DNA from 3 places in the Streptomyces sp. NPDC004539 genome. Region 1 is predicted to be linked to each of the others. Evidence: riboswitches for the same ligand, from Rfam matches in the RefSeq annotation. Region 1 holds a riboswitch; each other region holds the start of a gene.
What was found. Region 1 has a riboswitch for thiamine pyrophosphate ahead of thiO (glycine oxidase ThiO). Riboswitches for the same ligand answer to the same signal wherever they lie in the genome.
Positions count from the first base shown of each region.

Region 2: linked by a shared signal. The riboswitch ahead of ABZX85_RS00125 (thiamine ABC transporter substrate-binding protein) and the one ahead of thiO (glycine oxidase ThiO) in region 1 are both predicted to bind thiamine pyrophosphate.
Region 3: linked by a shared signal. The riboswitch ahead of thiC (phosphomethylpyrimidine synthase ThiC) and the one ahead of thiO (glycine oxidase ThiO) in region 1 are both predicted to bind thiamine pyrophosphate.

Region 1 is NZ_JBEXLS010000016.1:72,466-77,007, reverse strand. Features, by position in the region: gene ABZX85_RS29620 (Rv2175c family DNA-binding protein) at 1-302, opposite strand, end outside; gene ABZX85_RS29615 (FAD-dependent oxidoreductase) at 445-1,677, opposite strand; gene ABZX85_RS29610 (hypothetical protein) at 1,710-2,054, opposite strand; TPP riboswitch at 2,108-2,220, shown strand; gene thiO (glycine oxidase ThiO) at 2,218-3,384, shown strand; gene thiS (sulfur carrier protein ThiS) at 3,426-3,626, shown strand; gene ABZX85_RS29595 (thiazole synthase) at 3,629-4,423, shown strand.
Region 2 is NZ_JBEXLS010000001.1:25,981-30,522, forward strand. Features, by position in the region: gene ABZX85_RS00120 (iron ABC transporter permease) at 1-927, opposite strand, end outside; gene ABZX85_RS00125 (thiamine ABC transporter substrate-binding protein) at 942-2,030, opposite strand; TPP riboswitch at 2,021-2,128, opposite strand; gene rlmN (23S rRNA (adenine(2503)-C(2))-methyltransferase RlmN) at 2,164-3,270, opposite strand; gene ABZX85_RS00135 (hypothetical protein) at 3,315-3,491, opposite strand; gene ABZX85_RS00140 (hypothetical protein) at 3,537-3,716, opposite strand; gene ABZX85_RS00145 (phosphatidate cytidylyltransferase) at 3,779-4,542, opposite strand, start outside.
Region 3 is NZ_JBEXLS010000026.1:104,895-109,436, forward strand. Features, by position in the region: gene ABZX85_RS38990 (DUF4241 domain-containing protein) at 1-158, opposite strand, end outside; gene thiC (phosphomethylpyrimidine synthase ThiC) at 325-2,145, opposite strand; TPP riboswitch at 2,138-2,327, opposite strand; gene ABZX85_RS39000 (YibE/F family protein) at 2,949-4,542, shown strand, end outside.

The DNA.
Region 1 (4,542 bases):
GCCGGGGTGCCGGGGAGGGTGGGGTCGGGGGTGAAGAGCCACTCGATCATCTCCTCGACCGTGAACCCGTCGTCCCGCAGGACCGTCAGGAGCCCGGAGAGCCCCTTGACGACCTTGTCGCCGTCGATGAATGCGGCAGGGACGTGCAGCGCGCGGTTCTCGCCTCGGCGGACGGCGATCAGCTGTCCGTCCTTGACGAGTTGCCGTACGCGCGTCACCTCCTCTTCGAGCTGTTCGGCGATGTCGGGCAGGGTCAGCCAGGCGGGGACGAGCGCGTCGACCCTCGTGTCAATCTCGGTCACGACATCAAGCCTGCCATCTGCCACTGACACTCGGAAGCCGGGACCACCCGGACCGGTCCCCCACCGCCCCCCGAAACCCCCTCGGGGAAACCCCTGACACCCCGGCCCCGCCCCGAAACCACGCCGAACGATCCCCACCCCCTCACACCACCGCCCCCTTCAACGGCACCCCCGCATCCCCCAACACCCCCACATCCATCACAGCCCCCGCCTCGATCAACCGCCGCCCCTGCGCCAGGTCACGCGGCCTGCCGACCGCCAGGAGCGCGATCAGGCGCCCCTCCCGCAGCCAGCACACGGACCAGGCCGGCCCGGCGGGGTCGCCGCGCCAGATCGTCTCGTCGGCGCCGGTGTGGTGCCCGGCGTACTGGACGAACCGCCCGAACTGCTCGGACCAGAAGTACGGGACGGGGTCGTAGGCGACGAGAGGCGCCCCGGTGGCGTTCGCGAGGATGTTCGACGCGACCGTGCGGGGGCCCTGGAGGGCGTTGTCCCAGTGGTGGATCAGGAGGCGCTCGGCGTACCGGGCGGAGGGGAAGGAGGCGCAGTCGCCGACGGCGTAGACGTCAGGGGCGGAGGTGCGGAGGTGCGCGTCGGTGACGACCTCGCCGTGCGCCCCCAGGGCCACCCCGGAGGACCGCAGCCACGCCGTCGCGGGCCGCGCGCCGATACCGACGAGCACCGCGCCCGCGGGGACGCGCGTGCCGTCGTCCAGCAGCACGGCCCCCGGCTCGACGGCCCGCACGCGCGCGTGGGTGCGCAGTTCGACCCCGAGGTCGGCGTACCAGGAGGTCATCGGCGCGGCGACCTCGGCGGGCAGCGCGCCCGCGAGCGGACGGTCCGCGGCCTCGACGACCGTCACCGCGCACCCCGCCTCGCGCGCGGCGGTCGCGAACTCCGCGCCGATCCAGCCGGCGCCGACGACCACGACGTCGTGCTGCCCGGCGAGGACGGGCCGGAGGCGTTCGACGTCGTCGAGGGTGCGCAGGAGGTGGACGCCGGGGACGCCCTCCGTGCCGGGGAGCAGGATCGGTTCGGCGCCGGTGGCGAGGACGAGGACGTCGTAGGGGACCGGACCGGCGTCCGTGTCGACGACGTGCTCCCCGGTCCGCACCGCGAGGGCCTCGCGGCCGAGGAGGAGGTCGATGCCGAGGCCGGGGAAGTCGATGTCGAAGGCGGAGCCGTCGGTCTTGCCGAGCAGGACGGCCTTCGAGAGCGGGGGGCGGTCGTACGGCTGGTGGGGTTCCGCGCCGATGACGGTGACCGTGCCGGTGAAGCCCTGTTCGCGCAGGGCGACCGCCGTCTGCACCCCGGCCATCCCGGCGCCGACGACGACCGCGCGCGGGGCGTCCGTTTCCTGCGTCTGCTCGCTCACGCGATCACCATAGTTGCGTGACGGTGAGTCAGTCAGGGGCCCGGTTCCGTGACCTGCTCCACAACGCTCGTCCCGGCGCCCTCCTGGGACTCCCATTCCCACGTCTCGTCGAGCCTGAGACGGCCGTCCGGGAGGGTCACGACGGTCGAGACGCAGTGCCCGGAGGCGGTCGTCCCGTCGGTGCGCAACTGGACGTACCGGAAGTCGATCCGGTCGCCCGCGCGCGTGCCGACGAGATGGCCGCGGACGACGTCCCCGCCCGCGTAGTCGGCCCAGATCACGCCGTCGGCCTCGCGGTAGGCGAAGCGGGTGCTCGTGCCGACCTGGCCGGGTGCCTGGTCGGCGACAGGGGTGAACACGAGGCCGTCGAGGGTCAACCGAGGCTCCCTTTACGAGGTGCGGGGGGTGCGGGCTAGGGTGAGTGCCAACGTAAAGCACTCGCGGGAGCCCGGACGCACCGGGCTGAGAGGGAGGCTGGCCGGCCTCCGACCGTACGAACCTGATCCGGGTCATGCCGGCGAAGGGAGGGGCTGGACGCCCATGCCGTCTACGCGTCCGTCTGACGTCCTCGTGGTCGGGGGCGGGGTCATCGGCCTGGTCACCGCCTGGCGGGCCGCTCAGCGCGGCCTGAGGGCCGCCGTACTCGATCCGGAGCCGGGCGGCGGGGCCGCCCAGGTGGCCGCCGGGATGCTGGCCGCCGTCACCGAACTCCACCACGGCGAGCAGACCCTCCTCGGTCTGAACCTCGCCTCCGCGCGCCGGTACCCCGATTTCGTGGCCGAGCTGACCGAGGCGACCGGGTACGACGTCGGCTACCGGCGCTGCGGCACGCTCGCGGTCGCCCTCGATGCCGACGACCGGGCCCACCTGCGGGAACTGCACGCGCTCCAGCAGCGGTCCGGGCTGGAGTCGGAGTGGCTGTCCGGGCGGGAGTGCCGGCGCCTGGAGCCGATGCTCGCGCCCGGGGTGCGCGGCGGGCTGCGGGTGGACGGCGACCACCAGGTCGACCCGCGCCGCCTCGCCGCCGCGCTGGTCGTCGCCTGCGAGCGCGCCGGGGTCGCCCTGCACCGGAAGTGGGCCGAGCGCCTGGAGGTCGCCGGGGGCCGTGCGACCGGCGTGCACGCGCGCGGGGGGACGTTCTTCGGCGCCGGGCAGGTCGTCCTCGCCGGGGGCAGCCTCAGCGGGCGGCTCGCGGGCGTCCCGGACGCCGTACGGCCGCCGGTGCGGCCGGTGAAGGGGCAGGTGCTGCGGCTCGCCGTGCCGGCGGCGTACGCGCCGTTCCTGAGCCGTACCGTGCGGGCCGTGGTGCGCGGGAGCCAGGTGTATCTGGTGCCGCGCGCGAACGGGGAGCTGGTCGTGGGGGCGACCAGTGAGGAGCAGGGCTGGGACACGACCGTGACCGCCGGGGGCGTGTACGAGCTGCTGCGCGACGCGCACGAGCTGGTCCCCGGGATCACCGAACTGCCCCTCACGGAGACCCGCGCGGGGCTGCGCCCCGGGTCGCCCGACAACGCCCCCCTCCTCGGCCCGACCGGCCTCCCGGGGCTGCTCCTGGCGACCGGGCACCACCGCAACGGCGTCCTGCTGACGCCGGTCACCGGGGACGCGCTCGCGCACGCGCTGACCTCCGGTGAGCTGCCCGAGGAGGCCCGCCCCTTCACGCCCCGGCGCTTCACCGCCGCCTCGCTCCTGGAGTCCGCCGTATGAACGCCCCGACGAACGTCCCGATGACCACCCCGGCCGGTCGCATGAACATCTCGGTCAACGGGGAGCTGCGGGAGTTCGACGCCGGGACCGTGCTCGAACTCGTCGTCCGGGTGCTCTCTCCGGCGCCGTCCGGTGTCGCCGCCGCTCTGAACGAAACCGTCGTCCCGCGCGCGCGGTGGGCCACCACCGCCCTCGCGGAGGGCGACCGGGTGGAAGTCCTGACCGCCGTGCAGGGAGGCTGACCATGGCTGACGATCCGTTTCTGCTGGGCGGTACGGCGTTCTCGTCGCGGCTGATCATGGGGACCGGCGGGGCGCCGAGCCTGGAGGTCATGGAGCGGGCGCTCGTCGCGTCCGGGACGGAGCTGACGACGGTCGCGATGCGGCGCGTGGACCCGTCCGTGCAGGGATCGGTTCTGTCCGTTCTCGACCGGCTCGGCATCCGGGTGCTGCCCAACACGGCCGGCTGTTTCACCGCCGGGGAGGCCGTCCTGACCGCCCGTCTCGCACGGGAGGCGCTCGGCACGTCCCTGGTGAAGCTCGAAGTGATCGCGGACGAGCGGACCCTGCTGCCGGACCCCGTGGAGCTGCTGGAGGCCGCCGAGACGCTGGTGGACGACGGGTTCACCGTCCTGCCGTACACCAACGACGACCCGGTGCTCGCCCGGAAGCTGGAGGACGTGGGCTGTGCGGCCGTGATGCCGCTCGGGTCGCCGATCGGGTCGGGGCTCGGTATCCGCAACCCGCACAACTTCCAGCTGATCGTCGAGCACGCGCGCGTGCCGGTGATCCTGGACGCGGGCGCCGGTACGGCCTCCGACGTGGCGTTCGCGATGGAGCTGGGGTGCGCGGGCGTGATGCTCGCGTCGGCGGTGACCCGTGCGCAGGACCCCGAGCTGATGGCGTCGGCGATGCGGTCCGCGGTCGACGCGGGACGGCTGGCCCGCCGCGCCGGCCGTATCCCCCGCCGGTACTTCGCGCGGGCGTCCTCGCCGGCGGAGGGACTGGCCGCGTTCGACCCGGAGCGCCCGGCCTTCTGACCCGTGGTCCCCGTGATCCCCGCCACTGCCGGAACCCCTCGTTCCGGGGAACGGCGGGCCTCACACGTCACAACCCCGTCCCATCCCGCTCCGAAGGATCACGCTGTCAGTGGGGGCTC
Region 2 (4,542 bases), on a different contig from region 1:
GTAGTACGCGAAGTCCGTGCCGCCGAGGGAGCGCCCGACCAGGACCGCGAGCGGCAGCACGAGCAGGAGGGCGATCGTCGCCAACACCCCGGCCAGCAGCGCCCACTGGCCCGGTCCGCGCGGCCGGCGGGCGGTCGTCGACGCGTCCACCAGCCGCAGCGCGCTCTCCCGGCGCCGTACGGTCCAGGCGTGCACGGCGAGGATCGCGCCCACCGCCACGAACTGGACGACCGTGAGGACGGCGGCCGTCGTCAGGTCGAAGATCTCGGACGTCTGCCGGTAGATCTCCACCTCAAGGGTCGAGAAGGTCGGCCCGCCGAGGATCTGCACGACCCCGAACGACGTGAACGTGAACAGGAACACCATCAGCGCGGCGGCGGCGACGGCCGGGCCGAGCGCGGGCAGGGTGACCGCGCGGAACGCCCGCAGCCGCGACGCCCCCAGCACCCGCGCCGCCTCCTCCTGACGCGGGTCGAGCTGCGCCCAGAGCCCGCCGACGGTCCGGACGACGACCGCGTAGTTGAAGAAGACGTGCGCCAGCAGGATCGCCCACACGGTCGTGTCGAGCCGTACGCCCCACAGTTCGTCGGTGAGGCCGCCCCGGCCGACGAGCGCCAGGAACGCCGTACCGACGACGACCGTCGGCAGGACGAACGGGACCGTGACGACCGCGTGCAGGAGGCGGCGGCCGGGGAAGTCGAGGCGGGCGAAGACGTAGGCGCCGGGCAGGGCGATCAGCAGGGTCAGGGCGGTGGAGGCGAGGGCCTGCCAGGTCGTGAACCACAGGACGTGCCGGATGTCCGGCTGGGCGACGACGTCCCAGAGGCGGCCGAGGTGCCAGGTGCCGTCGGCGTGCAGGCCGCGCAGCAGGATCGCGGCGACCGGGTAGGCGAAGAAGATCCCGAAGAACGCCAGCGGCAGGGCCATCAGGCCCAGCCGGACTACTTGAGGACGAGAGAGGCCCACGTCTTGACCCAGTCGTCACGGTCGGCGGCGATCTTCGCCGGGGCCATGGTCTCGGGGGACTTCGCGGCGGGACCGTACTTCGTGAACTCCGCCGGGACCGCCGCGCCCTGGAGCACCGGGTACACGAACATGTTCAGCGGCATGTCCTGCTGGAACTCCTTGCCGATCAGGAAGTCGATCAGCGCCTTGCCGCCGGCGGTGTTCTTGGCGTTGCTGAGCAGGCCGGCGAACTCGATCTGCCGGAAGCAGGTGCCTTCGGCGACGCCGGTGGGCGCGGCCGTCGGCTTCGGGTCCGCGAAGATCACCTCGGCGGGCGGGGAGGAGGCGTACGACACGACGAGCGGCCGGTCCCCCTTGGCCTTCTTGCCGCCGGCCGACCCGGAGAACACCTCGTTGTACGCCTGGTCCCAGCCGTCGACGACCTCGACGCCGTTCGCCTTCAGCTTCTTCCAGTAGTCCTGCCAGCCGTCGTCGCCGTACTTGGCAGCCGTCCCGAGCAGGAAGCCGAGGCCCGGGGAGGACGTCGAGACGTTCTCGGTGACCAGGAGGTCCTTGTACTCGGGCTTGATCAGATCGTCGTACGACGCCGGCGGGGTCAGCTTGTGGTCGGCGAAGTACTTCTTGTCGTAGTTGACGCAGATGTCGCCGTAGTCGACGGGGGTGACCCGGTGCTTTCCGGCGTCGAGCTGGTACTCCTCGCCGACCTGCGCCAGCCCCTTCGCCTCGTACGGCTGGAAGAGGCCGTTGTCGAGGGCGCGGGAGAGGAGGGTGTTGTCGACGCCGAAGAAGACGTCGCCCTGGGGGTTGTCCTTCGTCAGGATCGCCTTGTTGACGGCCTGGCCGGCGTCGCCGTCGGTGAGGACCTTGACCTGGTAGCCGGAGGTCTTCTCGAAGTCGGCGAGGACGGTCTTGGAGACGGCCCAGGAGCTGTGGCTGACGAGGGTGACGGTCTTCGAGCCGGAGCTGGAGGTCTGATCATCAGACTTCTCGGACGATGATCCGCACGCGGAGAGCGCGACCAGACCGAGGCCCACGGCGACAACGACGAACTTCTTCACGGTGATGACCGAACTTCCTACCCAGAATGACCTGGGCGAGGTTCAGAGGGTCTGCGGCCTGTTCACCGCACTCTCAGCGCTGTCGCGCTCCCCTGTCGGATATATGAATGTATGACGACGCGAACGTCCGACGGTCAGCTTACCGCTCGGTCGCGGCGAGCTGGCCGCACGCCCCGTCGATCTCCTGGCCCCGGGTGTCCCGGACGGTGACCGGCACGCCGTGCGCCGCGATCGCCTCCACGAACGCCTTCTCGTCCTCGGGCCGCGACGCGGTCCACTTCGAGCCGGGGGTCGGGTTCAGCGGGATCAGGTTGACGTGCACCGGCTTGCCGCGCAGCAGCCGGCCGAGCCGGTCGCCCCGCCATGCCTGGTCGTTGATGTCCCGGATCAGCGCGTACTCGATCGACAGCCGGCGGCCCGACTTCTCGACGTACTCGAACCCGGCGTCGAGGACCTCGCGGACCTTCCAGCGGGTGTTGACGGGGACGAGGGTGTCGCGGAGTTCGTCGTCCGGGGCGTGCAGGGAGATCGCGAGGCGGCACTTGAAGCCCTCGTCCGCGAACCGGTGGATCGCCGGGACGAGGCCGACGGTCGAGACGGTGATCCCGCGCTGCGAGAGGCCGAGCCCGTCGGGGTTCGGGTCGGTCAGCGCGCGGATGGCGCCGACGACGCGCTTGTAGTTGGCGAGGGGCTCGCCCATCCCCATGAAGACGATGTTGGAGAGCCGGGCGGGCCCCCCGGGCACGTCCCCGTCCCTGAGCGCCCGCATGCCGTCCACGATCTGGTGCACGATCTCGGCGGTCGACAGATTCCGGTCCAGACCCGCCTGCCCCGTCGCGCAGAACGGGCAGTTCATCCCGCATCCGGCCTGCGAGCTGATGCACATCGTCACCCGGTCCGGGTACCGCATCAGCACGGATTCGACGAGCGTCCCGTCGAACATCCGCCACAGCGTCTTGCGGGTCGTGCCCTCGTCGGTCGACAGATGCCGCACGACAGTCATCAGCTCAGGGAACAACGCCTCCTGAAGCTTCCCGCGCGACCCGGCCGGGATGTCCGTCCACTCCGCCGGGTCGTGCGCGTACCGCGCGAAGTAGTGCTGCGAAAGCTGCTTCGCACGAAACGGCTTCTCCCCGACCTCCGCGACAACCTCTTTCCGCTCGGCGGGCGAGAGATCGGCAAGGTGCCGCGGCGGCTTCTTGGCTCCGCGGGGGGCGACGAACGTCAATTCTCCGGGCTTAGGCATAACACCAACCAGTGTCGCAGATCCCCGCGAGTACGCCGACCGGGTCAGAAGAGCGCCAGCACAGCACCGATCACGTTCGCCGTGTACGACTTCGTCCGATGCCACGGCCCGCAGTACAGCTTCACCCGCCGCCGCCCGTTCTGACTCAGGAGCGCACCACACCACCGGCACTGTAAGTCGCCGTGGTAGGTGCCGTCCTCTTCACGTCTCGCACGCTGCATGCGCGCACTTTACGCAAGCCCCCACCGCCTGAGAACCCCGGCCCGTCAGTTCGCGAAGAGATCGAAGAGCGGGTCGAGGGCGCTCGTGACGTACCGCTTCACCCGGTGCCACCCCCGGCAGTACCGCCGCACCCGCCGGCGCCCGTCCTGCACGATCGGTGCCTCGCACCACGCACACGGCAGCGCCCCGTAGAGCCTGCCGTCCTTCCCCCGCCTGGCCAGCATGCGCCGCACCCTACGCAAAGAGCCCCCGCCCGGAAAGGGCGAGGGCTCGGTGCGACCGGGAGTCAGCCGGTGCCGACGAACAGCACCAGCAACGACCACACCACCGGCGCCGTGGGGAGCAGGGAGTCCAGGCGGTCCATGATGCCGCCGTGGCCCGGCAGCAGCGTGCCCATGTCCTTGATGCCCAGGTCCCGCTTGATCATCGACTCGCCGAGGTCGCCCAGCGTGGCGCTGGCGGCGACGGCGAGGCCGAGGAGGAGGCCCTGCCACCAGGTGCCGTCCTCGATGACGTACTGCATGAGCAGGGCACCGGCGACCATCGCGAAGGCGATCGCTCCGAGCAGGCCCTCGCGGGTCTTGCCGGGGCTGATCCGGGGCGCGAGCTTGTGCTTGCCGAAGCGCCAGCCGACGGCGTACGCACCGGTGTCGCTGACGACCGTCAGCACCAGGAAGACGAGGACGCGGCGGTGCCCGTCCTCGGCGGTCAGCATCAGCGCGACGAACGTGGCCAGGAACGGCACGTAGAACGCGGCGAAGACCCCGGCCGTGACGTCCTTGAGGTACCCCTCGGGAGGTTCCGTCATCCGCCAGACCAGCACCGCCAGGGCCGTGAGCGCCATGGCGACCCAGGCCCCCTCGGGCCCGCGGACGTACCCGGCGACGACCATCGCGGCCCCGCCGACGGCGAGCGGCACCAGCGGCGCCTTGATCTGCTTGCGCTCCTGGAGCCGACTGGTCAGCTCCCACAGCCCCACGACGACGGCGACCGCTATCACCCCGACGAACACGGCCTTGACGATGAACAGCGAGGCGACGATCACCGCCC
Region 3 (4,542 bases), on a different contig from region 1:
ACCTCCACGGGCTCCCGCCGCCCCGGAACCCGATACACCATCACATACGGCTCCCCCGCGGCGTCCCGCGCCTCCGCCCCGGCCCGCGAGAGCGGCCCCACAGCGGCCCGCGCCCCGAGATCCCACCCCACCGCGTACGACACGAACACCTTGCCCACGACACCGACCCCCGTCCCACACACCCGGCCACGGGCCGGTCGAACACCTATGCCAATACCGTAGCCCCCACCACTGACAATGACCCCGTACCCACGCATTTCCCCAGCTGAGCAACGGTGCCCGCCTCCCCCACGACGGACACCGCACCCACCCCGCTCAGTCCACTCAGTCCGCGATCGGCAGATACACCCGGTTCCCCGCCGCCGCGAACTCCTTCGACTTCTGCGCCATCCCGTCCTCGATCTCCGCACGACTGCCGCCGTGTTCACGGCGGATGTCCTGGCTGATCTTCATCGAGCAGAACTTCGGACCGCACATCGAGCAGAAGTGCGCGGTCTTGGCGGGCTCGGCCGGGAGGGTCTCGTCGTGGAACTCGCGGGCCGTCACCGGGTCGAGGGCCAGGTTGAACTGGTCCTCCCAGCGGAACTCGAAGCGGGCGTCGGAGAGGGCGTCGTCCCAGTCCTGGGCGCCGGGGTGGCCCTTGGCGAGGTCGGCCGCGTGGGCGGCGATCTTGTAGGTGATGACGCCGGTCTTGACGTCGTCGCGGTTGGGCAGGCCGAGGTGTTCCTTCGGCGTGACGTAGCAGAGCATCGCCGTGCCCCACCAGGCGATCATCGCGGCGCCGATACCGGAGGTGATGTGGTCGTACGCCGGGGCGACGTCCGTCGTCAGGGGGCCGAGCGTGTAGAACGGGGCCTCGTCGCAGATCTCCTGCTGGAGGTCGATGTTCTCCTTGATCTTGTGCATCGGGACGTGCCCCGGGCCCTCGATCATCGTCTGGACGTCGTGACGCTTCGCGATCCGGTTGAGTTCCCCGAGCGTCCTCAGCTCGGCGAACTGCGCCTCGTCGTTGGCGTCCGCGATCGAGCCCGGCCGCAGTCCGTCGCCCAGCGAGTAGGTGACGTCGTAGGCGGCGAGGATCTCGCAGAGTTCCTCGAAGTTCTCGTACAGGAACGACTCCCGGTGGTGCGCGAGGCACCAGGCCGCCATGATCGAGCCGCCGCGCGAGACGATGCCGGTCTTGCGGTTCGCGGTGAGCGGCACGTACGCGAGACGCACGCCCGCGTGGACCGTCATGTAGTCCACGCCCTGCTCGGCCTGCTCGATCACCGTGTCCTTGTAGATCTCCCAGGTCAGCTCCTCGGCCCGCCCGTCGACCTTCTCCAGCGCCTGGTACAGCGGCACCGTGCCGATGGGGACGGGGGAGTTGCGCAGCACCCACTCGCGGGTGGTGTGGATGTTGCGGCCGGTGGAGAGGTCCATGACCGTGTCGGCGCCCCAGCGGGTCGCCCAGGTCATCTTCTCGACCTCCTCCTCGATGGAGGACGTCACCGCCGAGTTGCCGATGTTCGCGTTGACCTTCACCAGGAACCGCTTGCCGATGATCATCGGCTCGATCTCCGGGTGGTTGACGTTCGCGGGCAGCACGGCCCGCCCCGCCGCGATCTCCTCGCGGACGACCTCCGGGGAGACGTTCTCCCGCAGCGCCACGAACTCCATCTCCGGGGTGACCTCGCCCCTGCGCGCGTACGCCAGTTGCGTGACCGGCCGCCCGTCCCGGCTGCGGCGCGGGAGCCGGGGGCGGCCCGGGAAGACCGCGTCGAGATTGCGCAGGCCACCGCGCGGAGAGGTGTGCTTGATCCCGTCGTCCTCGGGGCGGACCGGACGACCCGCGTACTCCTCGGTGTCGCCCCGGGCGACGATCCAGTTGTCCCGCAGCGGGGCGAGCCCCCGGCGGACGTCGGTCTGCGCGGACGGGTCGGTGTACGGGCCCGAGGTGTCGTACAGGGTGACCGACTGCCCGTTGGTGAGATGCACCTGACGGACCGGCACGCGCAGATCGGGGCGCGAGCCCTCGACGTACGCCTTGTGCCAGCCGACGGACTTGCCTGCCTCCGCGGACTTCACAGCCTCTGCGGGGGGCGTGCCGTGATCGGACCGCTCGTCCTGGCTGGAGGCAGGCGTGCGTGCGTCCTTGATGGTCATGAGACCTACTCCCTACGCCGGCATTACCCGGTAACAGGTTCAGCGGTCGACGCAGCGGCTTCCGTCTGCCGATGTTTCATGTGAAACATCACTCGATCCCGGTGACGTTTCACGTGAAACACCGCGAAGACGAAGGTCAGCGCCCTCTCAGCCCGGTGCTCCGAGCTCCCGCGTGTGCAAAAGGTGCCTCCACGCTAGCGGTATTTGTGGCGCGGTGAACAGTGGGCCTCTGTCGTTCTTGCGATGATCGGTCGGTGACCACACCACCCCGCTCTCCGTTCCCCCCTCCGTCCGAGCCGCACCGCCGGCCCGGCACGGGAAGCGGTCCCGACTCCGGGCCCGGCCAAGTCCCGGACGACACGCGCGATTTCGGCGCGGCGGGCGGGTACGAGGGGCAGGGCGAGTACGGAGGGCAAGGCGCCGTTCACGACGGTGGTGTGCCCGGTGGTGTCCACCCCCGCGCCCGGCTCAGCTCGCTCCAGCGCCGGGGACCACTGCTCCGGAACGAGCCCGGCCAGGAGTTCCGCCGTACGGAGGAGCAGGGTCCCGGCAACGCGGGCGCCCCCAACCCGCCCCAGGGCCCCGGCAACGGCGGCGCTCCCCGCCAGGTGCAGAGCCCCGGGTACGGCGTCGGCCCCGTCCGGCGACCTGAGGACACCGGTCCGACTCCGCAGGTACGACGCCCTGTGTACGAGAGCGGCCCGGTCCCGAGGGTCTCCATGCACGACAGCGGTCCCGTACCTCGGGTGGGTGGGCCCGGGAGGGGTCCCGCGCCTCAAGTGCCGCCGTACGAGAGCGGTCCCGTGCCCCGGGTGCCCCTCCACGACAGCGGTCCCGTCCCTCAAGTACCTCTGCACGACAGCGGTCCCGTGCCGCAGGCGTCCGTGCACGACAGTGGTCCTGTCCCGCGGGTTCCGGGGCGCGAGGCCCACGTTCACGGGGGCGGCGCCGGTCACAGCGCGGGCCCCGAGTCCGGCGGGCAGGCTCACGGCGGGCACTCCCACGCCCACCCGCCCCACGGCGAACCCCACCACGCCCCCCACGGCACACCCCCCGGCGGAGGGCACGGCGACTCGCACGGCGGTGGCCATGGCGGCGGCCACTCGCACAGCCACAGTCACGGCCCCGCCGCCCCCGTCTCCCGGCACCTCCGCAAGGTCATCGGCGCGATCCTGATCCCCTTCGCCGCGGCCGTGGTCGTGGGGCTCGCGGTGCTGTGGCCCGGCGGCGCCCCGCCGCACGAGCGGACCGGCGTCGGGTTCGACCGGCAGACACAGCAGGCGACGGTCACCAAGGTCGAGAAGCTGAGCTGCGCGTCCGTCAACGCCGGGGGCGTGCCGCCGACCGGTGACACTTCCACGGCCGAGGGCTCCTCGGCGGTGCAGCAGGCGAACGGCACCTGCAAGCGGGCGACGATCCGGGTCGACACCGGCAATGACAAGGGCCGTACGTTCACGGAGATCATCCAGCCCGACCAGTCACGGCAGTTGAAGCTGGACCAGAAGGTCGTCGTCGCCTACGAGCCGTCCGCGCCGAAGGACCTCCAGTACTCGGTGGCCGACGTCAACCGGCGCTTCCCGATGGCCCTGCTCGCCGGGATCTTCGCGCTCGCCGTGGTGATCGTCGGCCGGCTGCGGGGCGTCATGGCGCTGGTCGCGCTGGCGATCAGCTTCCTCCTCCTGAACTTCTTCGTCCTGCCCGCCATCCTCCAGGGCTCGAACCCGCTGGTCGTGGCAGTGGTCGGAGCGAGCGCCATCATGCTGATCGCGCTCTATCTGTGTCACGGACTCTCCGCGAGAACCTCGGTCGCCGTGCTCGGCACGCTGATCTCGCTGCTGCTGATCGGCGTCCTGGGCTCCCTGTTCAACAGCTGGGCCGCACTCACCGGCAACACCGACGACAACACCGGTCTGATCCACGGGCTGTACCCGTCGATCGACATGAGCGGTCTGCTGCTGGCCGGCATCATCATCGGCTCGCTCGGTGTCCTGGACGACGTGACGGTCACCCAGACCTCGGCGGTGTGGGAGCTGCACGAGGCGAACCCGACGATGGGCTGGCGCGGGCTGTACCGGGCGGGCATCCGGATCGGCCGCGACCACATCGCGTCCGTCGTCAACACGCTCGTCCTCGCCTACGCGGGCGCCGCGCTCCCGCTCCTCCTGCTCTTCTCCATCGCCCAGAGCAGCGTCGGCGCGGTCGCCAACAGCGAACTGGTCGCCGAGGAGATCGTCCGTACCCTCGTCGGCTCCATCGGCCTCGTCGCCTCGGTCCCGGTCACGACAGCCCTCGCGGCCCTGGTCGTCTCGGCGGACCGCCCGGACACCAAGTCGGCCCCGCCGTCAGCACCGTCGACCCCGGCCCCGGACCTGACTCCGGCTGCGGCACCGGCGCGGG